Regions from separate parts of the Stenotrophomonas sp. 05L413 genome, predicted to be linked through region 1. Evidence: riboswitches for the same ligand, from Rfam matches in the RefSeq annotation. Region 1 holds a riboswitch; the other holds the start of a gene.
The links. A riboswitch is a leader RNA that binds a small molecule or an ion and turns the genes downstream of it on or off. The one in region 1 is predicted to bind cobalamin.

Region 1 (11,388 bases):
CGCGCAGTTCGCGCGCGGCGGCCACCAGCGCTTCCAGCGCGGCACGGGTTTCCGGCCAGCCACGGGTCTTCAGGCCGCAATCCGGGTTGACCCAGATCTGCTCGGGACGCAGCACCTCGGCGGCCTTGCGCAGCAGTGCCAGCATCTCGGCCTTGTCGGGTACGCGGGGGGAGTGGATGTCGTACACGCCCGGGCCGATCTCGTTGGGATACTGGAAGCGCACGAAGGCATCCAGCAGCTCCATGCGCGAGCGCGAGGTTTCGATCGAGATCACGTCCGCGTCCATCGCAGCCACCGAGTGGATGATGTCGTTGAACTCGGAATAGCACATGTGCGTGTGGATCTGGGTCGCATCGCGCACGCCGCTGGCACTGATCCGGAAGGCTTCGACTGCCCAGTCCAGGTACTCGCGCCACTGCGCGCGGCGCAGCGGCAGTCCTTCGCGGATCGCCGGCTCGTCGATCTGGATCACGCCGATCCCGGCCGCTTCCAGGTCGGTCACTTCATCGCGCAGGGCCAGCGCGATCTGGCGGCAGGTATCCGCGCGCGACTGGTCATCGCGCACGAACGACCACTGCAGCACCGTCACCGGGCCGGTCAGCATGCCCTTCATCGGCCGCTGGGTGAGCGACTGCGCGTACTGCGACCAGCGCACCGTCATCGGCTGAGGGCGGGTCACATCGCCGAAGATCACCGGCGGCTTCACGCAGCGCGAGCCGTAGCTCTGCACCCAGCCATTCCTGGTGAAGGCGAAGCCATCGAGCTGCTCGCCGAAGTACTCGACCATGTCGTTGCGCTCGAACTCGCCGTGCACCAGCACGTCCAGCCCGATCTGCTCCTGCACGCGCACGCAGTGCTCGGTCTGGGTGGCCAGGAACGCATCGTAGTCCGCATCGGAGAGCTTGCCGGCCTTGTTGCGGGCACGCGCCTCACGGACCTCCAGCGTCTGCGGGAACGAACCGATCGTGGTGGTCGGGAAGCGCGGCAGCTTCAGCGCGGCGGCCTGGGCCAGGTGGCGTTGCGGGTAGCGGCTGTGGCGCTGTGCATCGGCCGGGGTCAGCGAGGAAAGGCGCGCGGCGACGGCCGTGTTGTGCACGCGCGGCGAACGACGGCGCGATTCGATGCACGCACGCGAATGAGCCAGCGGTGCTTCGGCACGCGCCGGTGCATCGATCGCGTCGGCCAGTACGCGCAGCTCGCCGAGCTTCTGCCGGGAGAACGCCAGCCAGCTGCGCAGTTCGTCATCGAGCTTCTTTTCGTGGTCCAGATCGACCGGGGTATGCAGCAGCGAACACGACGGCGCCAGCCACAGCGCATCGCTGCCGACATGGCCGTGCGCGTAGCGCGCCAGCACCAGCGCGTTGTCCAGGTGGGTGCGCCAGATGTTGCGGCCGTTGACCAGCCCGGCCGACAGCACGCGACCGGCCGGCAGCGCCTTGATCACCGCATCGAGCTGTTCCGGCGCACGGACCAGATCCACATGCAGGCCATCGATCGGCAGCGAGGCGGCCAGCGCGAGGTTGTCCTCCAGCGCACCAAAGTACGTCGCCACCAGCACCTTGGGGCGGGCAGCCTGGGCCAGTACCGCGTAGGCATGCTCGTAGGCAGCACGTGTGGCCTCGTCCAGGTCCTGCACCAGCAGCGGCTCATCCAGCTGCACCCACGCCGCGCCGGCCGCCTTGAGCTCGCCCAGCAGCTGCACATACACCGGCAGCAGTGCATCCAGCAGGTCCAGTGCGTTGCTGCCGTCGGTGGTCTTGGACAAACGCAGGAAGGTCACCGGGCCGATCAGCACCGGACGGGTCTCGATCCCCAGCGCCTTGGCCTGGCGGTATTCGGCCAGCGGCTTGTCGCCGCGCACCGTGAAGGTCTGGCCGGCGTGCAGTTCGGGCACCAGGTAGTGGTAGTTGGTATCGAACCACTTGGTCATTTCCAGCGCATGCAGGTCGATGCCATCGCGCTGCAGGCCACGCGCCATCGCGAAATAGCCGCTCAGCGGCTCGGCATCGGCGAGCGCGCGGTAGCGGGTCGGGATCGCATCGAACAGGAAGGCCGCATCCAGCACCTGGTCATACAGGCTGAAATCGTTGCTCGGCGGCACATCCACGCCGGCCTCGCGCTGCAGCTGCCAGTGGCGTTCACGCAGCTCGGCCGCGGTGTCCTGCAGCGACGCGGCGGTGCTCTCGCCGGACCAGAAGGCTTCGAGCGCGCGCTTGAGTTCGCGCTTGGCGCCGATGCGCGGAAAACCCAAATTGGTAACAGTGGTCATTGGAACGTGTCCTCATTGCGTAGGGGCATTGAGGAACGAAGGAACCGCGCGCCGTCCGGGGCCTTGCAGCCCGTTCCGCCCCGCCAGCGACCTTCGCCCCCGCGGGCGAACCGGATGCCGTGAAGCGGACGCACGGGGGCAGCGCCATGCAGGCGGCATGGCGGCAGGCCCCGGCAACCTCCCCGCGGACGTTCCAGGTCGAATCGGAGGACGGTCATGTCCTCCGGCCGGGGCCGGTATTCGGGCTGATGGACACGGGCGCGGGCGCCCACCTAGTACCTGCCGCTTCCCAGGCGCGAAGGCCCAGTGCTGTTGGCAGGAGTCGTTTCCATTCACCGCTGCGGGGCAGCTCCGGAATGGGCGCGCGAGGCGCCTTCACCGGATTCCCGTTTAAATCCATCCCTTCATCTGAATGAAGCGATGGATACCTTCGGCGAGCACAAGGTAGGCCGAAGGCGAGCGATGGTCAAGTCGTCTGCCCGATTCACCCCACTGCATCCAAACCACCGTCAACTGCGTATCTCCCTGCAAGCCCGCCCGTTTGGACCCCCATGCGCCAGCCCTTGCCCTGCCTGATCCTGCTGCTGTCGGTGATCGCCGCCCCCGTGAGTGCCGCCGCGCAGACCGTGCAGCGCCAGGAAGGCCGCGCGTACGCCACCGCCGATGGGCGCCTGCTCTACCGCGAGACCCATTGGCTGCAGGGGCCGGCAAGCGCACAGTCGCGGCTGGTGCTGTACCGCTGCAGCGACGGGCGCCCGTTTGCGCGCAAGTGGATGACCCCGCAGGGCAGCCCGCAGACGCCTGATTTCACCTTGGACGATGGCCGCGATGGGTATCAGGAAGGCGTGCGCGGCGGTGCCGCTACCCGCCAGGTATCGGTCCGTGCCAGCGCGCAGGCACCGACATTCAGCCGCGCCATCGCGGTTCCGCCGGGCGCGGTGGTGGATGCCGGTTTCGACGCGGCGGTGCGCAGCCATTGGGCGGCGTTGCAGGCGGGGCAGAGCGTGGCGTTCCAGTTCCTGCTGCCCAGCCGTCAGCGCCTGGTGCCGCTGAAAGTGCAACGCACGGGTGCGGTGACCTGGCAGGGTCAACCTGCCGAGCAGCTGCAGATGAAGCTCGATGCGTGGTTCGGTTTCGCGGTGCCCCCGGTCACCCTGATCTATGCCACCGCGGACCAGCGGCTGCTGCAGTTCACCGGCACCGGCAACGTCCGCGATGAGAAGGGCAAGTACCCGCAGGTGCGGGTCGAGTTTCCGGCGGCTCCCGTTGCCACGCCTGCGGCCGAGTTGTCCGCCGCGCGTACGCAGCCGCTGGTGAAGACATGCGGTGCCTGAGCGCCCCCTTGCAGCCAGCCTCGCAAGCAAGGACGATGCCGATACGCCCGTTATCGACATTGAGCCTGCGATGCCCGAGCTGGACGCTGCCGCCACCGCCGCATCCCACCGTCTGGACGAGTTGCTCGCCCGGGTCGCCGGCGGCGATCGCCAGGCCTTCGAATCGGTCTATCAGCTGGCCTCTGGCCGCCTGTTCGCGATCTGCCTGCACGTGCTGCGCGACCGCGGCGATGCCGAAGAGGTACTGCAGGACGTCTTCACCACGGTCTGGAACAAGGCGGCGCAGTTCGACCGCGCCAAGGCGGCGGCCATGACCTGGCTGTCGATGATGGCGCGCAACCGCTCGATCGACCGCCTGCGGGCCGCGCCGCCGCGCGCGCTGGATGATCTGTCGGTGGCGGAGGAGATTCCCGATCTCGCGCCACAGCCTGCCGTTGCCGCCGAGCAGGCCTCCGACCACGAGCGCCTGCAGGCGTGCCTGGAAACCTTGGAACCGCGCCGGCGATCCTTGATCCGGCTGGCCTTCCTCGATGGCGCGAGCTATGAAGAATTGGCGCGCCGCATCGGTTCGCCGCTGGGCTCGGTGAAGAGCTGGGTCCGCCGCGGGCTGGGTCAACTGCGGGTGTGCCTGGAACGATGAACGTTCGCGACCTCCACGATCTGCAAGACGACGGCGAGCCGCCGAACGCCGACATCCTGGCCGGCGAATACGTGCTGGGCGTACTCGATGCCGCCCAGCGTGCCGAGGTTGAACGCCGCATCGCCAGCGATCCCGGCTTCGCGCGATTGGTGGCCCAGTGGGAGAACCGCCTTGCGCCCCTGCTCGAGTCGCTCGGTACCGAAGCGGTGCCCGCGCATCTGTGGCCGCGCATCCGCACCTCGCTCGGCTGGCCAGCCGCAACGGCCGCCTCGCCGCGGGTGTGGCAGCGCACCGGTTTCTGGCAGGGCATGACCGCGCTTGCCGCCGCGTTGGCACTGGTCGCGGTGTTCAGCCGCCGCGATCTGGAGCCGACCGCACCTTCGCCCTCGCCGGTGGCGGTAACGCCGACCCCGCCGACGACACCGGCCGAGCCGGAGCAGGCCACCAAGCCGGTCACGCCGCTGTTGCACGACGATGGCACGCCGGGCTGGCTGGCGTCCGTCGACAAGGCCCAGGGCAAGGTGCTGATGGTGCCGGTCCCGGCCGCGGCCGATGCGGCCGGCCGTGCCCCCGAGCTGTGGCTGATCCCGGCCGGCGGCGCCCCGCGTTCGCTGGGCCTGGTCTCCATCGACCGCGCGCATACTGTCGCCGTGCCGGACACGCTGCGTGATGCACTTGTGAACGGCTCGGTGTTGGCGATCACACTGGAACCGTCGACCGGTGCGCCGCAAGGCATTCCGACCGGCCCGATCATCGCCAAGGGCGACATCGCCAACCTGTAATCGCACGGAGTCGCGGTTTTTTTCCGGATCCGTGCATCCAAACGCCGTGCCCTGTCGTATCTCCTGATAACGCCTCAGGAGAAGCGAGTCATGTCGGTCAGCCCCACCCCCGACGCAGGACGCACCGCACAGCGACGCCGCTGGGCCACGCTGTGGCGTTGGTTCGATACCAGCACGGATGCGGCTGCCGCAACCGGCCAGCCACAGCGCGTGGACTGGGTGCGGGCCATCCCGTTCGCGGCGATGCACTTGGCCTGCCTGGCGGTGATCTGGGTGGGCGTGTCGTGGGTCGCGGTCGGCGTGGCGGTCGCGCTGTACGCGGTGCGCATGTTTGCGATCACGGCCTTCTACCACCGCTACTTCTCCCATCGCACCTTCCAGACGTCGCGGGCCGTGCAGTTCATCTTCGCGCTGATCGGCGCTTCCAGCGTGCAGCGCGGCCCGTTGTGGTGGGCGGCGCATCATCGCAATCACCATCGTCATACCGATACTGCCGCCGATCCACATTCGCCCTCGGTGCATGGCTTCTGGTGGAGCCACATGGGTTGGTTCCTGACGGTCGAAGGCTTCCGCACCGACTGGTCGCGCATCCCAGATCTGGCCAAGTACCCGGAGCTGCGCTGGCTGGACCGCTTCGACACGCTGGTGCCGATCGCGCTGGCCGCGGCACTGTTTGGCCTGGGTGCGCTGCTGGAGCGTATCGCGCCGTCGTGGGGCACCAGCGGTGGGCAGATGCTGGTGTGGGGCTTCTTCATTTCCACCGTGGTGCTGTTCCACGCCACGGTGACGATCAACTCGCTGGCGCACCGCTTCGGCCGCCAGCGTTTCAACACCGGTGACGACAGCCGCAACAACCTGTGGCTCGCGCTGCTGACCTTCGGCGAAGGGTGGCACAACAACCACCACTTCTTCCCGGGGACCGCGCGTCAGGGCTTCTACTGGTGGGAAGTGGATGTCACCTGGTATGGCCTGCGTGCGATGGCCGCGCTCGGGCTGGTGCGTGATCTCAAACCCGTGCCGGCCTGGGTGCTGGCCAAGGCGGAGCACTGACATGCGTATCGCCGTGATCGGATCGGGTATCGCCGGCCTCTCCAGTGCGTGGTGGCTGAGCCAGCAGCATGAAGTGACGCTGTTCGAAGCCAATGACTACCTCGGGGGTCACACGCATACGCATGAGGTGGAGGTCGATGGGCGCACGCAGGCGGTGGACACCGGCTTCATCGTGTTCAACCCTGCCCACTACCCGCTGCTGACCGGCCTGTTCGACGAGCTGGGGGTGGCTTCGCAGCCGACCACGATGAGCTTTTCGGTACACAGCGAGCGCAGCGGGCTGGAGTACAACGCGACTTCGCTGGACACCCTGTTCTGCCAGCGCCGAAATCTGGTGTCGCCGCGCTTCTGGGGCATGCTGCGGGACCTGCGCCGGTTCTACCGCCAGGCGCCGGCGCTGCTCGAGCGCGACGATGAAGGCCCCTCGCTGGGCGAATTCCTGGACAAGGGCCGTTACGGCCGCACCTTCATCGACGAGCATCTGCTGCCGATGGCCTCGGCGCTGTGGTCGTCGCCGACGGCCAGCCTGGCCGCCTTCCCGGCGCGCTACCTCGTGCAGTTCATGGCCAATCACCAGATGCTGCAGATGACCGGGCGCGCACCGTGGCGCGTGGTGCAGGGTGGCTCGGCGCGGTATGTCGATGCGCTGCGCCGCCGCTGGCAGGTGCGTGAGCGCCTGGAGTGCCCGGTGTTCGGCGTGGAGCGGCATGAGCATGGCGTGCGCGTACACAGCGCTGCCGGCCTGGAGGGCTTCGACCAGCTGGTGCTGGCCTGCCACAGCGACCAGGCGCTGGCCTTGCTGTCCGATGCCGACCTCACCGAGCGCGCGGTGCTGGGCGCGATCCGCTACCAGCCCAACGAGGTGGTGCTGCATACCGATGCCAGCCTGCTGCCGCGTGACCGCAAGGCCTGGGCCGCCTGGAATGCGCATGTGCCGCGCGACCCGCTCGCACCGTGCACGGTCAGCTACTGCATGAACCTGCTGCAGGGCATCGACACGCCTACGCCGTTGGTGGTTACGCTCAACCGCAGCGAGGCGGTCGATCCGGCCACCGTGCTGCGCCGCCTGCAGTACGCCCACCCCGTGCATGACCACGCGATGGTGCGGGCCCAGCAGCGTTGGGCCGAGATCCAGGGCCACCGCCGCACCTGGTTCGCCGGTGCGTACTGGGGCTGGGGCTTCCACGAAGATGGCATCCGCAGCGCCCGGCGCGTGGTCGATGCGCTGCAGGCGCTGGATGCCGAGTCCTACTGGCCGCTGGCCGAGGCACTGCCGGCATGACTGCCAGTGCGATCTACCGTGGCTGGATGCGCCATCGGCGGCACGCGCCGCATGCGCACGCGTTCGGCTATCCGATCGCGCAGCTGTTGCTGGACCTGGATGAACTTCCGCGCCTGTTCGAGCGGCGCTGGCTGTGGTCGGTGGGCCGTCGCAACGTGGTCGAGTTCCGCCGCAGCGACTATCTCGGCGCGCCGGATCAACCGCTCGCCGATGCCGTGCGCGCACGCATCACCGAGGCCTTGGGCCGCGCGCCCGCTGGGCCGATCCGCCTGCTCACGCATCCGCGTTATGCCGGCCATGTCTTCAACCCCGTGAGCTTCTATTACTGCTACGCCGCCGATGGCACCACGCTGGACAGCATCGTGGCGGAGATCACCAACACGCCCTGGAAGGAGCGCCACGCCTACGTGCTGCCGGTGGCCCAGGCCGATGCCCAGGGCCGCGCGCTGTGCTGGTCCTTCGACAAGCAGTTCCACGTTTCTCCCTTCATGCAGATGGACTGCGAGTACCGCTGGCGCTTCACCGCGCCGGGCGATGACCTGCACGTGCACATGCAGGTGTGGCGCGAGGGCGTGTGCCAGTTCGATGCCGACCTGGTGATGCAGCGCCATCCGCTCACCGGTCGTGGCCTGGCCGGCGTGCTGCTGCGTTACCCGCTGATGACCCTCAAGGTCGTTGCCGCGATCCACTGGCAGGCGCTGCGCCTGTGGCTCAAGCGCAACCCCGTTCACGACCATCCTTCTCTTGCTGGAAAATCCCCATGAACGACATGACACGCGCGGTGGCCGTGCCGCAACCGTCCGCCCTTGAAGGGTTCCTGCGCGGGCGCCTGCTGGCGCAGCTGGCACCGCTGCGCGGCGGGCAGCTGCGGCTGCGCGATGCCGTGGGCGATGTGGTGATCGGCGATCCGGACGCCACGCCCCAGGTGACGGTCTGGGTGGACGATCCCGGTTTCTACCGCGCGGTGGCCGCGCAGGGCAGCGTGGGTGCAGGCGAGGCCTACATCCGCGGCGACTGGCGCTGCGATGACCTGGTCGCGCTGGTCCAGCTGCTGGTGCGCAACCGGGATCTGCTCGATGGCATGGAGGGTGGCCCGGCGCGCATCGGCGGCTGGCTGCTGAAAGGCTGGAACCGGCTGCGCCGCAACACGCGCGAAGGCAGCCGCCGCAACATCGCCGCGCACTATGACCTTGGCAATCCGTTCTTCTCGCTGTTCCTGTCGCCGGACCTGATGTATTCCTCGGCGCTGTATGCCCGCCCGGACGACACGCTGGAGGCTGCGTCCGAGCGCAAGCTGGCCCGCATCTGCGAGCAGCTGCAGCTCACTGCGGCCGATCGCGTGGTCGAGATCGGCACCGGCTGGGGCGGCTTCGCGCTGTACGCGGCCCGCCATATCGGCTGCCACGTCACCACCACCACCATCTCGGTGGAGCAGTACACGCTGGCCAAGCAGCGGGTGGAGGCGGCCGGGCTGCAGGACAAGGTCACCCTGCTGCTCAAGGATTACCGCGATCTGGACGGCCAGTACGACAAGCTGGTGTCCATCGAGATGATCGAGGCGATCGGCGCGCAGTACCTGGACACCTACTTCGCCACGCTGACCCGCCTGCTCAAGGATGACGGCCTGGCGCTGCTGCAGGCCATCACTATCGAAGACCAGCGTTACGAGCAGGCGCGGCGAAGCGTCGATTACATCAAGCGCTTCGTGTTCCCCGGCAGCTTCATCCCCTCGATCAACGCCATCGTCGCCGCCAAGACCCGCAGCAGCGATCTGCAGCTGATCGGCCAGCATGATTTCGGCCCGTCCTACGCGATGACGCTGCGCGCGTGGCGCCAGCGCTTCCTGGCCCAGCTCCCGGCGGTGCGTGCACAGGGCTTCGATGCGGGCTTCATCCGCATGTGGGAGTTCTACCTGGCGTACTGCGAAGGTGGCTTCCGGGAGCGCTCCATCGGTGTCTCGCACCTGCTGATGGCGCGTCCGGGCTACCGGCCCGCATTGATAGCGGGGGAGGCCTGAGGTGCCACGTTTCTGGGCCAACGTGATCGGCAACCAGCTGGTCTGGCTGTGCGCGGTGATCGGGGCCGGCCATGGGCTGCGCTGGCCCGCGCTGTTGGCGGCGGCGGTTTACGTGGGCACTCAGTTGGTCTGGTCCGCGCAGCCGTCAGTGGAGATCAGATTGATGCTGGTGGCGATCGCCTGCGGGTTGGTCGTAGACGGGCTGGCCGGCGCCTCCGGGTGGGTGCTGTACGCAGCCGGCAATGAGCCCGCGTGGATCGCCCCGGTCTGGATCCTCGCGCTGTGGGCCGCGTTCGCGATGACGCTCACGGTGTCATTCGCGGTGCTGCAGCGGCATCTGGTTGCGGCAGCACTGGTTGGCCTGCTGCTGGCCCCGCTGGCGTATCTGTCCGCCGCGCGCGGCTGGTCGTCGGTGGTGTTCGCCGCACCGCAGTGGCACGGCGTGCTGCTGCTCGGCCTGGGCTGGGCAATCGCATTGCCGGTACTTGCGGCGTGCGCCCGTCATTGGCACACCCGTGCGGTACCCCTCGCCACACTTGCTCCAGGAGACACACGATGAAGATGCTGTGGGTGGTGTGGCTGTACGCCGCCGTGATCATGACCTGGGGGTGGTGGTGGCAGCGCCGGCACCAGAACATCGGCGTGGTCGATGTGCTCTGGGCCAAGGGTGTGGGCGCGTCTGCGCTGTTGCTCGCACTGCTCGGCGATGGCGCGGCGATGCCGAGGATCGCGCTGGCGGTGCTGGGCGGGCTGTGGGGTTCACGCCTGGCGCTGCACCTGTGGCACCGCGTGCGCAGCGAGCCCGAGGATGGTCGCTACCAGCATCTACGTAAGCATTGGAACGGCCACCAGGGAAAGATCTTCGGCTTCTTCCAGTTCCAGGCACTGCTGGTCGTGCTGTTCGCGTTGCCCTTCGTGGCGGTGTCGGTGAATCCGGAACCACATGGCTGGGGTTGGGTGATCGCGGCCGTGGCGATGTGGCTGCTGAGCGTGGGTGGCGAATCGCTGGCGGATCGTCAGCTGGCGCGCTTCCGCGCCGATCCGGCCAACAAGGGCAAGACCTGCCGCGATGGGTTGTGGCGCTACTCGCGGCATCCCAACTATTTCTTCGAATGGCTGCACTGGTTCACCTACGTGCTGCTGGCCGTGCAGTCGCCGTTGTGGTGGCTGGCCTGGTCCGGCCCGCTGGTGATGTACGTGTTCCTGCGCTGGGTCAGCGGCATTCCCTTCACCGAGGCGCAGGCGCTGCGCTCGCGCGGTGAGGATTACCGCGAGTACCAACGCACCACGCCGATGCTGTTTCCGTGGTTCCCCTCCCGTTCGTCGTCTGCCCGCAAGGAATCTTCCCCATGAATGTCGCCAGTGACCGTCTTCCGCTGCCGGACTACGCACCGGGCCTGACCGGCCTGGCCGAGCGCGGGCTGCTGCCCGATACGCTGTTGCGGCTGGGCATCCGCCGCCAGTGCGAGCAGCGCCTGCGCGAAGAGCTTGCCGGTGGCCAGCAGGTCCAGTCGCAGCGCTTTGCCGCGCGCATCGCCGGGCTGGCCAGCAGCGCGGTCGCGCTGCATGTGGATGCGGCCAATCGGCAGCATTACGAAGTGCCGGCCGAATTCTTCCATCGCTGCCTGGGCAAGCGCCTGAAGTACAGCAGCTGCTACTACGCCACCGGCACTGAAACGCTGGACGAAGCCGAAGAGGCGATGCTCGCGCTGTACGGCGAGCGCGCACAGCTGGCCGATGGGCAACACATCCTGGAGCTGGGCTGCGGCTGGGGGTCGCTGACGCTGTGGATGGCCGAGCGCTACCCGAACGCGCAGATCACCGCCGTCTCCAACTCCAACAGCCAGCGCGAGTACATCCTGGGCCAGTGCCGTGCACGTGGCCTGATCAACGTCACCGTACTGACCCGTGACGTGAATCATCTGATGCTGGATGCGGAGACCTTCGATCGCTGCGTCTCGATCGAGATGTTCGAGCACATGCGCAACTACCCGCAGCTGCTGCAGCGCATCCA
Region 2 (11,388 bases), on a different contig from region 1:
GCGCATAACTGCCTGACCCACCACTACGTGGGCAAGAGCGTGTGGCACCTGCAGCGCGACGGGCGACAGATCGCGGTGGCGGTGGGCGGCAACATCAGCGCCAATGAAGCATCGTTGCTGCTGGAAGCCGTACGCGCCGGTGCGGGTATCGCCATGTTGCCGATGTACCAGATCGCGCCGCTGCTGCGTTCGGGCGAACTGGTGGCCGTGCTGCCCGACTACGCGGTGGAGACGCTGGGGCTGCACGCCGTGTACGCCTCGCGCCGGCAGCTGCCGACGATCATGCGCAGCTTCCTGGATTTCCTGGTGGAGCGTTTCAGCAGCCCGCAGTTCCTGGCGTTGCTCTGAGTGCCTGGGGTCAACGGCGCATGAGCAGAGCCGTGGCGGTGCCGCCGTACAATGGGGCTCCCACGTCGTTGAAGTGAGTGTCGTCTTGTCGTATCCGTATCCGTTGGTGGTGTTCGATCTGGATGGCACGCTGGTGGACAGCGCGGCCGATATCGCCGAAGCGCTCAACCGCACGCTGCAGGATTGGCAGTTGCCGCGCGTGCCGGAGGCGACGGTGTTGACGTGGATCGGTGATGGCGTGCGGCGGCTGGTCGAGCAGGCGTTTACCGCGGCCGGCAGCGATATCGATCTGGACGAGGTGATGCCCGGTTTCATGCGGCACTACGAGGCGTGCCTGTTGCGCAGCCCGCGCCTGTTTGATGGCGTGACCGAGACGTTGGCGGCATTGCGCGAACGTTCGGTGACGCTGGCGATCTGCACCAACAAGCCGTCCGCACTGGTGGCGCCGCTGCTGCAGCACTTCGGTCTGCAGGACGTGTTCGCACTGGTGCTGGGTGGGGATTCCCTGCCGGAGCGCAAGCCGAATGGTGCGCCGTTGCGGCATATCGCGGCGCACTTCGACGTGGCTGTCGAGGCAGCGTTGATGGTGGGTGATTCGATCACCGATTACCGCGCGGCGGTGGATGCAGGCATGCCGGTGGCGCTGGTGCGCTATGGGTATCCGCGTGGGCTGGATCTGGACAACGTCGAGGCGGTTGCCGTGGTGGATGATCTGCGGGAATTGCTGGTGTTGTAAGGCGTTCGAGCGTGTGCCGACCAACGGTCGGCACCTACCAGGTTCAATGATTGTGCCGACCAACGGTCGGCACCTACCGGAGGTGGGACGGCGGCAGTGCCGCCGTCCAGATCCCTTACTTCGGCTGGTAACGCACGCTCAGGCGGTACTCGCGGCCGGGCTGGTTGTACCAGGCGACGGTTTCGTAGTCGCGGTCGAACACGTTGCTGACCCGGCCCAGTACGGACCAATCGCGGGTCAGCGCGTATTCCAGGCGCAGATCCACGGTGCCGTAGCCGCCCAGGCGCACGGTGTTGGCCGCATTGTCGTACCGCTTGCCGGCGCCGTTGGCGGTGAGGCCGGCGCGGAAGTCACCGAAACGGCGATCGACGTCCAGACGCGCGGTGTTCTGTGCGCGGCGGGCCAGCCAGTTGTCGAACTGCGCGCTGCCGTCGGTGCGGTTGCGCGGGTCGGTGTGGCTGAGTTGTGCGTTGAGGTCGAATCCGGCGACGGTGATCGCACCGGTCAGTTCGGCACCGCGGATGCGGGCCTTCTCGACCTGCGACATCATGAAGGTGGTCGCGTTGTAGGTGATCAGGTCATCGATGCGCGTTTCGTATACGTCCAGGCCCCAGCGCCAGCCATCACCCTGCTGGGCGATGCCGATGTTCGCGCTCTTGGATGTCTCCGGATCCAGGGTCGGCACGCCGCTCCACGGGTCGTAAAGGTCGCTGAAGGTCGGGGCCTTGAACGCGGTGCCGTAGCTGGCGTTGAGGCGGAACCCGCTGCCCAGCTCCAGGCCCCAGCCGAGGCTGCCGGTGGTGTGGTTGCCGAACTGCTCGTTGTCGTCGTTGCGCACGCTGGCCTGCAGGTGGTGCGCGCCGAAGCGGCCCTGGTACTGCACGAACACGCCGGTGTTGTCGCGGCTGTCGACCAGGTAGCCGGCGCTGCTGCCGTCCAGGTTGTCCTGGCTCCAGTCCACACCGGCGCTCAGCAGCTGGCCATCAGCGATGCTGATGTCGGCCTGCACCGAGGCACTGTCGCGGTGGGTCTGTGCATTGCCCAGCCAGGTATCACCGTTGAAGTTGTCCGATTCGTTATCGGCGCGGCCGACGTTGACCGTCAGGTTCAAGCGCTCGCTCGGCGTGTAGCGCAGCTTGCCGCCGAGTACCTGCTGCAGCGTTTCGGAGTAGTTGTAATAGCCGTCGTAATGGTTCTCGCCTTCGGCGCGCAGGGCGGTGCCCTCCACGCTCAACGTGTCCGTCAGGGCATAGCCACCGCGCAGGCTCATGGACAGGTTGCGGTAGCCATCGCGGTCGGGCTCGTCGGCGCCGCAGCCGGCGAAGGGCGACACCGAGCCACGGCAGGCGTTGATGCCATCGGTGTGCTGGTAGGCGATGTCGGTGCCGAACCAGCCACGCTCACCGCTGCCGCCGAAGCCACCGCTGGCCTCGCGCAGGCCGTTGCTGCCACCGCCGAGCTGCAGGTGCGGCGCGAACTGGCCGGCGTTGCGGCGGGTGAAAATCTGGATCACGCCGCCGATCGCATCGGCGCCGTACAGGCTGGACTGCGGGCCACGCACGATTTCGATGCGCTCGATCTGTGCCAGCGGCAGATCCTGGATCATCGCCAGGCCGAGGTCGCCCGTGTTGATGCGCACGCCATCGACCAGCACCAGGGTGTGGGCCGAGTTGGTGCCACGCAGGAACAGCGAGCTCTGCTTGCCCAGGCCGCCGCTGTTGTTGAGGTTGATGCCGGCACGGCCGCGCAGCAGATCCTGCAGCGACGGCGCCTGGCTGCGCTCGATCTCGGCGCGGTCGATCACCTGCGCCGGTGAGATGCTGTCCTGCAGGGCGATCGGGGTACGCGTGGCGGTGACCAGCACCTGGTCCAGCGCGGTGGCGTCGTCCTGTGCGGCGGCCAGCAGGGGCAGGGCCGAGAGCACGGCCAGGGAAAGAACGCGGGTTTGCAGCTTCATCGATGACTCCATGCACCGCGCACGCCCGCGCGGCAAGGGGTGGGGATGATCGCGCTGTAGGGAGGTTCGACGGTGGGCGGGCGCGCGCAGGCGCCAGCTTGCCGCCGCCATGCCCGCCGCATCGCAACCAGTCGTCTTCCAGGCCGGTCTCCGGGCTCGCGGGTCGATGGCGGTGCCATCGTGCCAGGCGCCTTCCCATGCCGGAGCACAGTGGCGTATTGCCTGGTGTTTCCACGCTTACCGTTGCGGGGGCAGCGCCGGAGTGGCGGCGTGGCACAGGGCCTGACGCGTCACCGGCTTCCCGTTTCAACCTGGCGGCATTGCAGCCCCAGGTCACCTGAAAGTGGGCGCAGTCTAAGCCATCCGCCGGGCCCATGGCGCGCACCGGTTAGAATGCGCCTCGCTTTTTCGATGTGATCTCCATGACCCCAACGTGGTTGCAGCACCCCGGCACCGACGCCCGTGACCCGCACCGGCCGGACGCAGCGGGCAGCAGACGGGGCGCGGCATGATCCTCGATCTGATCCGCCACGCCAGCACGGGCCGCGACGATCATCTTGATGGCCGCACCGATCCGCCGCTGCACGAGGGCGCGACCGACGCCCTGTGCGCGCGCTACGCCGGGCTGCCCTGGCAGCGGGTGCTGTCCTCGCCTCGGCAGCGAGCGCTGTTGACCGCCGAGGCATTGGCCTTGCCCCACGCGGTGGACGTGGAGGCCGATGAGGAATGGGAAGAACTGGATTTCGGCGACTGGGACGGGCTCGCGCTGGAGGCGCTGCCGATGGATGCGCTGTCAGCGTTCCATCTGGACCCGCACGCCAACCCGCCGCCGCATGGCGAAAGCTGGGGCCACTTCGAGCGCCGCATCGCGCGTGGACTGCACCGGCTGCTGGATGAGCCCGAGCCGGTCCCGACCCTGATCGTCAGCCATGGCGGACCGCTGCGGATGGTGCTGTCGCAGGTATGCGGCCTGCCGATGGCGATGTGCTGGGCGCTGCGCATCGATCACGGCACGCGGCTGCGCCTGCGCGTGGAGCGCGAGGACGACCGGCTGTGGGGCGAACTGCTGGAGCTGCAGCAGGTATGAGGCGCGCGGCTACCGACGGTGTGTCGGTAGCCGTGGATCAGCGGTTGTCATCGTCCATCTCGAACGGCGGCGCTTCGTCGCCGTCATCGTCGCGATGCTCCACGGTGCGGTCGTAGACCGGGCCGGAGGCGGGCGGCGCCTTCTTCAGCGGCTGGTCGGCGATGATCGCTTCGTACTCGGCCACCAGCACGGTGCGGCGCGCCTCCGGCAGTTCCTGCCAGTGGCAGTCCTGCAGCGCACCTTCCAGCGAGTAGAGCAGGTTCAAGCTGGGCTTGAAGCCGGCGCGGCGCACTTTGACGAAGGCACCGACCGCGCCGACCGCCACCAGATCTTCCGGCGTACGCAGACCGACCTGGCGCAGCCATGCTGCGCTCTTCGGGCCGATGTTGCGCAGCTTGACGCCACTCATCCCAAAGCCTCGACGAACACCGCGGCGATGGCTTCCAGCCCGGCCTGGTCCTCGGCATCGAAGCGCGCCAGCGAGGGGCTGTCCAGATCGAACACGCCGACCAGCTCGCCGTGGTGGACCAACGGCACCACCAGTTCCGAGCGCGAGGCCGAGTCGCAGGCGATGTGGCCCGGGAATGCATCGACGTCTTCGATACGCTGGGTCACCCGCTGCGAAGCCGCGGCGCCACACACGCCCTTGTCGAGTGGAATGCGCACGCAGGCGGGCAGACCCTGGAACGGGCCGACGACCAGCTCCTTGCCATCGAAGAAATAGAAGCCGACCCAGTTCAGGTGCGGCAGGGCGTGGTAGACCAGCGCCGACAGGTTGGCCGCATTGGCGATGCGGTCGCGCTCGCCGTGCACCAGGGCGCGGGCCTGGGCCAGCAGCTGGCCGTACTGTTCCGGCTTGCTGCCGGTGAGCGTGGAGGTATCGAACATGGCCGCAGTCTACCAAGCGCAGCGGTTGGGTGCCCCCGGGGCCGGCCGAACACAGCGGACCGCACCGCAGCGCTGCCGGGACGGCGGATAATGGCGCGTTTCCGCCCCCGGTCGTCCCCATGCCCCTGCCTGCGCCGCGCCCTGCCGCCCTGTTCGTCACCGGTACCGACACCGGCATCGGCAAGACCTTCAGCAGCTGTGTGCTGCTGCATGCCCTGCGCCGCCACGGCGGCACCGCGGTGGGCATGAAGCCGGTCGCCAGTGGCTGCGAGCGCACGCCCGAGGGCCTGCGCAACGAGGACGCCACGGCCCTGCTGGCCGCCAGCATGCCGATGCCCGCATATGACGACCTCAACCCGTTCGCGCTCGAGCAGCCGCTGGCCCCGGAGATCGCCGCGGCGGAGGCGGGCGTGCAACTGTCGCTGGCGCCGATCGAGGCCGCCTTCGCGCGCCTGCGCGCCAGCGCGGACACGGTGGTGGTCGAGGGCGTCGGCGGCTGGCTGGCGCCGCTGTCGGCCAGGCTGGACCAGAGTGATCTGGTGCACGCGCTGGCGCTGCCCGTGGTGATGGTGGTCGGGCTGCGGCTGGGCTGCCTCAACCATGCGCGGCTGACTGCCGAGGCGATCGCGGCCCGTGGCGCGCGCTGCATCGGCTGGATTGCCAACGACGTGGACCCGAGCATGGCACGCCGCGACGAGAACGTCGCACTGCTCACCGCGCGGCTGCCGATGCCATGTTGGGGGCGCCTGCCGTATGCGCCGGGCGTGGACCCGGCCCGCCTGGCGGACCGGCTGGTGTTCTGAGTGTCAGGTGCCTGCGCGCGTCTGCAGGGCGGTCGCCAACCGGCCGACCGTGGCGATCGCGCCGAGGAAACGCGCGTCGAGTTCCTGGCAGCATGACAGGCGCAGGCAATGCCGGTAGCGGGCACCGCGCGAGTACACCTGGCCGGGCATGAACACCACGCCCTCGGCCAAGGCCTGCTCGAACAGCTCCCCGGCATCGATCGCGGCAGGCAGCTCCACCCACAGCAGGAACCCGCCGGTCGGCTGGGTGGCCGACGTGCCGGGCGGGAAGTGCTGCGCGATCAGGCCACGCACGTGGCTGACCTGGTCGCTGTAGAGCCGACGCAAGCCCCGCAGATGATGCTCATAGTTGCCGGCCTCCAGGAACGCGGCAACCGCGTCCCCGAGCAGGCGTGATTCTGCGCCGGAAGAATGGAACTTCAGCAGCTGGATATCGGCGGCGAAGCGGCCACCGTCGAGCCAGCCGATGCGGTAGTCCGGTGCCAGCGTCTTGGAGAAGCCGCTGCAGACCATGATCCAGCCATCGCGGTCAAAGCTCTTGGCCAACGGCTCCAGCGGTTCCTTGAACTGCAGTTCGGCGTAGACCGCGTCTTCGATCAACGGCACCTGGTAATGGTTCACCAGCGCGGCAAGGCGCTGCTTGTTCGGCACGGGCATGCTGCCGCCGAGCGGATTGTGCACGGTCGGCATGGCCATGATCGCGGCGATGCCGCCGGCGGCGAGCAGCGCTTCCAGTGCATCCAGATCGAGTCCGTCGCGCGGATGGGTGGGCAGCTCGATCGCGCGCAGGCCCAGGCTGCGCAGCAGCGGGTAGATGTTGAAGTAGGAGGGCGCTTCGATCGCCACCGCATCGCCGGGTTGGGTCACCACGCGCAGCGCAAGCTGCAGGGCTTCCATCGCGCCATGCGTGAGCACCAGCCGGTCCGTGGTGGTGTGCAGCCCCAGCCGTGGCCCACGCTGCACGATCTGCGTCAGCAGCCGTGCCGCACCGTTGGGACGTGCGTAGGTCTCCACCGTGGTGGCGGCCCGGCGCAGTACCTGCGCGGTGGTGCGTGCCAGCTGGGCACCGGGATAGAAACGCTTGCCGCGCGGGCCGGCGAACGCCAGATCGACGATGTCCGGTTGCTGCTGTGCGGCCAGTACGCGGGCCATCATCGCCTGCTGCGAGGGTGCGGTCGGTGGTGAGGGCGCCTGCCGCAGCGACTGGGTCGGTTCGGGCAGGCGCGGGCTCACCACGAAGCCCGCCTTGGGCCGCGGCAGCACCAGCCCGGCATCTTCCAGCTGCCGATACGCGGCGATCACCGTGTTGAGGCTGAGGCTGCGCTGTGTCGCCAGGCCGCGCAGCGACGGCAGCCGGGTGCCGACCGGCAAGCGACCACTGCGGATCGCATCGGCCATTTCATCGGCCAGGGACTGGTAGAGGTTGGTCGCCATCGGCATCTGCATCCACGGGTATCTGTAACCGTGCGGATGCCAGCCATCTGCATCTGTATCCGCCTCGGGACGCAGCCTACCATGGGGCTCGATGACTTCCCTCGCGCACGGCAGAGCGATGTGTGCCGTGCGTCTTTTCTTCTGGTTCCCCGCGTGATCAGCGCGCCGAAATGGTGGTGCTCACCAGGCGCGGCTGCTCGCGGTACAGCGCCGGGTACTGCTGCTTCAGCGCGGCCACCTTGGGCAGGTCGTTGATCCGGATGTACAGCGATTCCGGATGCAGCGTGAGGTAGTTCTGGTGATACCCCTCGGCGGCGAAGAACGGCTTGCCGCCATCGACCTGGGTCACCACCGGCGCGGCGTAGGACCTGGCCTGCTGCAACTGGGCGATATAGGCGCGGGTGGCATCGCGCTGCGCCGCGTCGTCGGCATAGACCGCCGAGCGGTACTGCGTGCCTCGGTCCGGGCCCTGCCGGTTGAGCTGGGTCGGATCATGCGCCACCGAGAAGAACACCTGCATCAGTTGGCCATAGCTGACCTGGGCCGGATCGTAGGTGACCTGCACCGCTTCGGCATGGCCGGTACCGCCGCCGCCGACGCGCGGGTAGGTGGCATTCGCCGCACTGCCGCCGATGTAGCCGGAGAGCGCGTTGTCCACGCCCTTGATGTGCTGGAACACGCCCTGCACACCCCAGAAGCAGCCACCGGCGAATACCACCTGTGCACGCTTCACACCGGGTTGGCGCAGGTCGGCCTTGCCTGCAGGTGGCGGCATCGCCGCGGCTGTGATGGCTGCGGCGGCGTGTGCCGGTCGATCCAGACCCAGCACCACGCTGGCGGTGAGTGCCGCGATAGCGACAGCGATGCCGCCTGCAACGAGTTTGTCGACTGCGATCTTCATGCGATGGCTCCTCACCCAAACGTAAAGGCGTAGGCGTGCACGCCCGGATCGAGGAACTCGATCTCGAAGGTGCGCTCCTGCACGGCGCCGGACTGGCGGATCAGCTGATACAGACGGTTTTCATCCACGCGGCCGTCGCCGTCGGCGGAGATGTCTCCACCGGCCGCAGCGCCGGGCGCCTGCCCGTCGATGCGCACGCGGAACCGGACCGGCTTGCCGTCCTCGCCCGGCGCCAGCACCAGGTGCAGGTCGCGCGCATGGAAGCGGAAGGCGATGCGGCCGCCGCGTGTCTCCAGCCGGGCGTCTTCGTTGCCCACGGTCCAGCGCCCGGCCAAGGCCCACTGGTTGTGCTGAAGGGTGGCAGGCACGGTGTAGTCGGCAGGCTTATCCTGGTGCAGGCCACCGGGCGAGGCGAAGTTCTCGGCACGCGCATGGCCGAGGTAGGTCTCCGGTGATTTGAGGTTGCTCATGTCGGCCTGGCGCGCCACGCCGTCCAGCGTCATCGCGACCGGTGCATCGTCACCGGGCAGGATGTTGCCGGCCTCGCGCAGCAGCTGGCGGATGATCTGCTCGGACTGCGCGTAGTTACCCTCGCCGAAGTGATGCGCGCGGATCCGGCCCTGCGCATCGATGAAGTAATGCGCCGGCCAGTACTTGTTGTTGAAGCCGCGCCAGATGGCGAAGTCGTTGTCGATCGCGACCGGGTAGGTGACCTTCAGGTCCTCCACCGCCCGCTGCACGTTGGGGAGATTGCGCTCGAAGGCGAACTCCGGCGCATGCACGCCGATCACCACCAGACCGTGATCGCGATAGCGCTCGGCCCACTCACGCACGTAGGGCATCGCGCGCAGGCAGTTGATGCAGGAGTAGGTCCAGAAGTCGACCAGCACCACCTTGCCTCGCAACGCCTGCGCGTCCAGCGGCGGGCTGTTGAGCCAGCCGGTCGCACCGGCCAGCGAGGGCAGGGTGCCTTCCACCGGCAGCGGCTGCCCAGGGGCACCGGCGGTGCTCATCATCGCCGCACCGGCCGCGGGCTGCTGCGCCGGAAGTACATCGAGCAGGCCCTGCTCCAGCTTGGCGGTGCTGACCGTGGAGAGCCGGGTCAGCACGCCGGTATCCCACCCCATCGCGATGGCGACCACCGCCAGCAACGCGGCGATGCCGAGCCCGCGGCGCAACCACTCCCCCACGCCGAGGCGGCGCTTGAGCGCGGCGAACACGCGCCCGCCGATCCAGATCGCCAGGGCCAGCGAGGTGGCCGCGCCCAGTGCGTAGGCCAGCAGCAGCCCGCTGGTGCCGACGCTGGCGCCCTGCAGCGCCGCGCCGGTGAGGATCAGGCCGAGGATCGGCCCCGCACATGGCGCCCACAGCAGGCCGGTGGCGATGCCGATCAGCAGCGAGGTGCCCACGCCCCCCCGCCCCGCGTCACTGGCCGCATCGGCCGAGGCGCTGAGCCGTGCGCCCAGCCGCTGGAACGGCGACAGCAGGCGGTCGGCCAGCGCCGGCCACAGCAGCGCCAGCGCGAACACTGCCATCACCACCAGCGCGATCCAGCGCCCGATCTGGTTGGCCTGCGCCACCCATTGGCTGCTCACCGCCGCCAGGCTGGCGACCACGGCGAACATCAACGCCATGCCGATCAGCAGCGGCAGGCCACTGCGCAGGAACGGGCGGTCCGAGCGGGCGAACACGAACGGCAGCACCGGCAGGATGCAGGGGCTGAGGATGGTGAGCACGCCACCGAGGTAGGCCAGCACGAGCAGAAGCATGGAGAGGTCCTTCTATGACGCAGGGGAGTGCGGCGCTCAGGCCGCGACGAAATTCATGGCCACGCCGTTCATGCAGTAGCGCAGGCCGGTGGGCCGCGGGCCGTCATCGAACACGTGGCCGAGATGACCACCGCAGCGCCGGCAGTGCGCCTCGACGCGGACCATGCCCAGGGTGGTGTCGCGGTCTTCGCCGACGGCATCGTGCAGCGGCGCCCAGAAGCTTGGCCAACCGGTGCCGCTGTCGAACTTGGTGGAGGAGGAGAACAACGGCAGCGCGCAGCCGGCACAGCTGAAGGTGCCACGCCGATGCTCTTTGTTGAGGGGGCTGCTGAACGGCCGCTCGGTACTCTGCCGCCGCAGCACGCTGTACTGGGCGGGCGTGAGCTGCTCGCGCCACTGCGCATCGCTGCGCATCACCTCGAACTGGCGTGCGGGTGCGGCGGGCGCCGCCGGGGCAGGGTTGCTGCAGGCGGTCAGGCCAAACAGACCGGCGGCGGCCGTCATGCCACCCATTCCAAGCACTTTGCGACGTGTGAAGCGCATGACCGATCTCCGGACACGGGGACGATGCGGCCATGCTGCGCCCGGCCCGGTCAACGAATCCTCACGCAGGGTTAAATTTTCCGTGACACATTCAGGTCGCGATCCGTCGACAATGCCGCCATGCCCTCCTGCCGCCCCCTGAGCCGATGAGCAGTGCCAAGCGTGTCCTGATCGTCGAAGACGATGTCCACATCGCCAACCTGCTGCGCATGCACCTGCGCGATGAAGGCTATGAGGTCACCCATGCCGCCACCGGCGATGAGGGCCTGGCCCTGCTGGAGGCGCAGCCGTGGAGCGCGCTGGTGCTGGATCTGATGCTGCCCGGCGTGGACGGCCTGGAGATCTGCAAGCGTGCCCGGGCGATGACGCGCTACACCCCGATCATCATCACCAGTGCGCGCGCCAGTGAAGTGCACCGCATTCTCGGCCTGGAGCTGGGTGCGGACGATTATCTGGCCAAGCCCTTCTCGATGCTGGAACTGGTGGCACGCGTGAAGGCGCTGCTGCGCCGTGTCGAGGCGATGGCGCAGAACGCACGCATCGACGCCGGCGAGATCGAGGTGGCCGGGCTGCGCATCGACCCGGTCGCACGCACGGCACTGGTCGACGGCCGGCCCCTGGAACTGACCCCGCGCGAGTTCGACCTGCTGTACTTCTTCGCCCGTCATCCGGACCAGGTCTATTCGCGGATGGACCTGCTCAACCAGGTCTGGGGCTATCAACACGACGGCTACGAGCACACCGTCAACACCCACATCAACCGGCTGCGCAACAAGATCGAGCGCGATTCGGCCAACCCGCAGCGTATCCAGACGGTGTGGGGGCGCGGCTACAAACTGGTCGATGGCCACGAGGGGGCAGACACATGATCCGCCTCACCTTGTCCCAGCGCCTGTCCGCGGTGTTCTTCGCGCTGTTGCTG

Region 2: it holds a riboswitch for cobalamin, as region 1 does, so the genes downstream of both, btuB (TonB-dependent vitamin B12 receptor) here and metE (5-methyltetrahydropteroyltriglutamate--homocysteine S-methyltransferase) in region 1, are expected to answer to the same signal.

The regions. Positions count from the first base shown of each region.
Region 1 is NZ_JBFTOL010000005.1:302,706-314,093, forward strand. Features, by position in the region: gene metE (5-methyltetrahydropteroyltriglutamate--homocysteine S-methyltransferase) at 1-2,269, opposite strand, end outside; cobalamin riboswitch at 2,484-2,717, opposite strand; gene AC1DIQ_RS13305 (hypothetical protein) at 2,821-3,603, shown strand; gene AC1DIQ_RS13310 (sigma-70 family RNA polymerase sigma factor) at 3,674-4,243, shown strand; gene AC1DIQ_RS13315 (anti-sigma factor) at 4,240-5,025, shown strand; gene AC1DIQ_RS13320 (acyl-CoA desaturase) at 5,116-6,075, shown strand; gene AC1DIQ_RS13325 (NAD(P)/FAD-dependent oxidoreductase) at 6,077-7,357, shown strand; gene AC1DIQ_RS13330 (DUF1365 domain-containing protein) at 7,354-8,121, shown strand; gene AC1DIQ_RS13335 (class I SAM-dependent methyltransferase) at 8,118-9,374, shown strand; gene AC1DIQ_RS13340 (DUF2878 domain-containing protein) at 9,376-9,933, shown strand; gene AC1DIQ_RS13345 (DUF1295 domain-containing protein) at 9,930-10,727, shown strand; gene AC1DIQ_RS13350 (cyclopropane-fatty-acyl-phospholipid synthase family protein) at 10,724-11,388, shown strand, end outside.
Region 2 is NZ_JBFTOL010000006.1:234,702-246,089, reverse strand. Features, by position in the region: gene AC1DIQ_RS14855 (LysR family transcriptional regulator) at 1-348, shown strand, start outside; gene gph (phosphoglycolate phosphatase) at 434-1,084, shown strand; gene btuB (TonB-dependent vitamin B12 receptor) at 1,200-3,041, opposite strand; cobalamin riboswitch at 3,166-3,397, opposite strand; gene AC1DIQ_RS14840 (histidine phosphatase family protein) at 3,550-4,128, shown strand; gene AC1DIQ_RS14835 (TfoX/Sxy family protein) at 4,166-4,537, opposite strand; gene AC1DIQ_RS14830 (GAF domain-containing protein) at 4,534-5,016, opposite strand; gene bioD (dethiobiotin synthase) at 5,136-5,819, shown strand; gene AC1DIQ_RS14820 (aminotransferase-like domain-containing protein) at 5,823-7,253, opposite strand; gene msrA (peptide-methionine (S)-S-oxide reductase MsrA) at 7,411-8,154, opposite strand; gene AC1DIQ_RS14810 (cytochrome c biogenesis protein DipZ) at 8,166-9,923, opposite strand; gene msrB (peptide-methionine (R)-S-oxide reductase MsrB) at 9,960-10,466, opposite strand; gene AC1DIQ_RS14800 (response regulator transcription factor) at 10,613-11,335, shown strand; gene AC1DIQ_RS14795 (sensor histidine kinase) at 11,332-11,388, shown strand, end outside.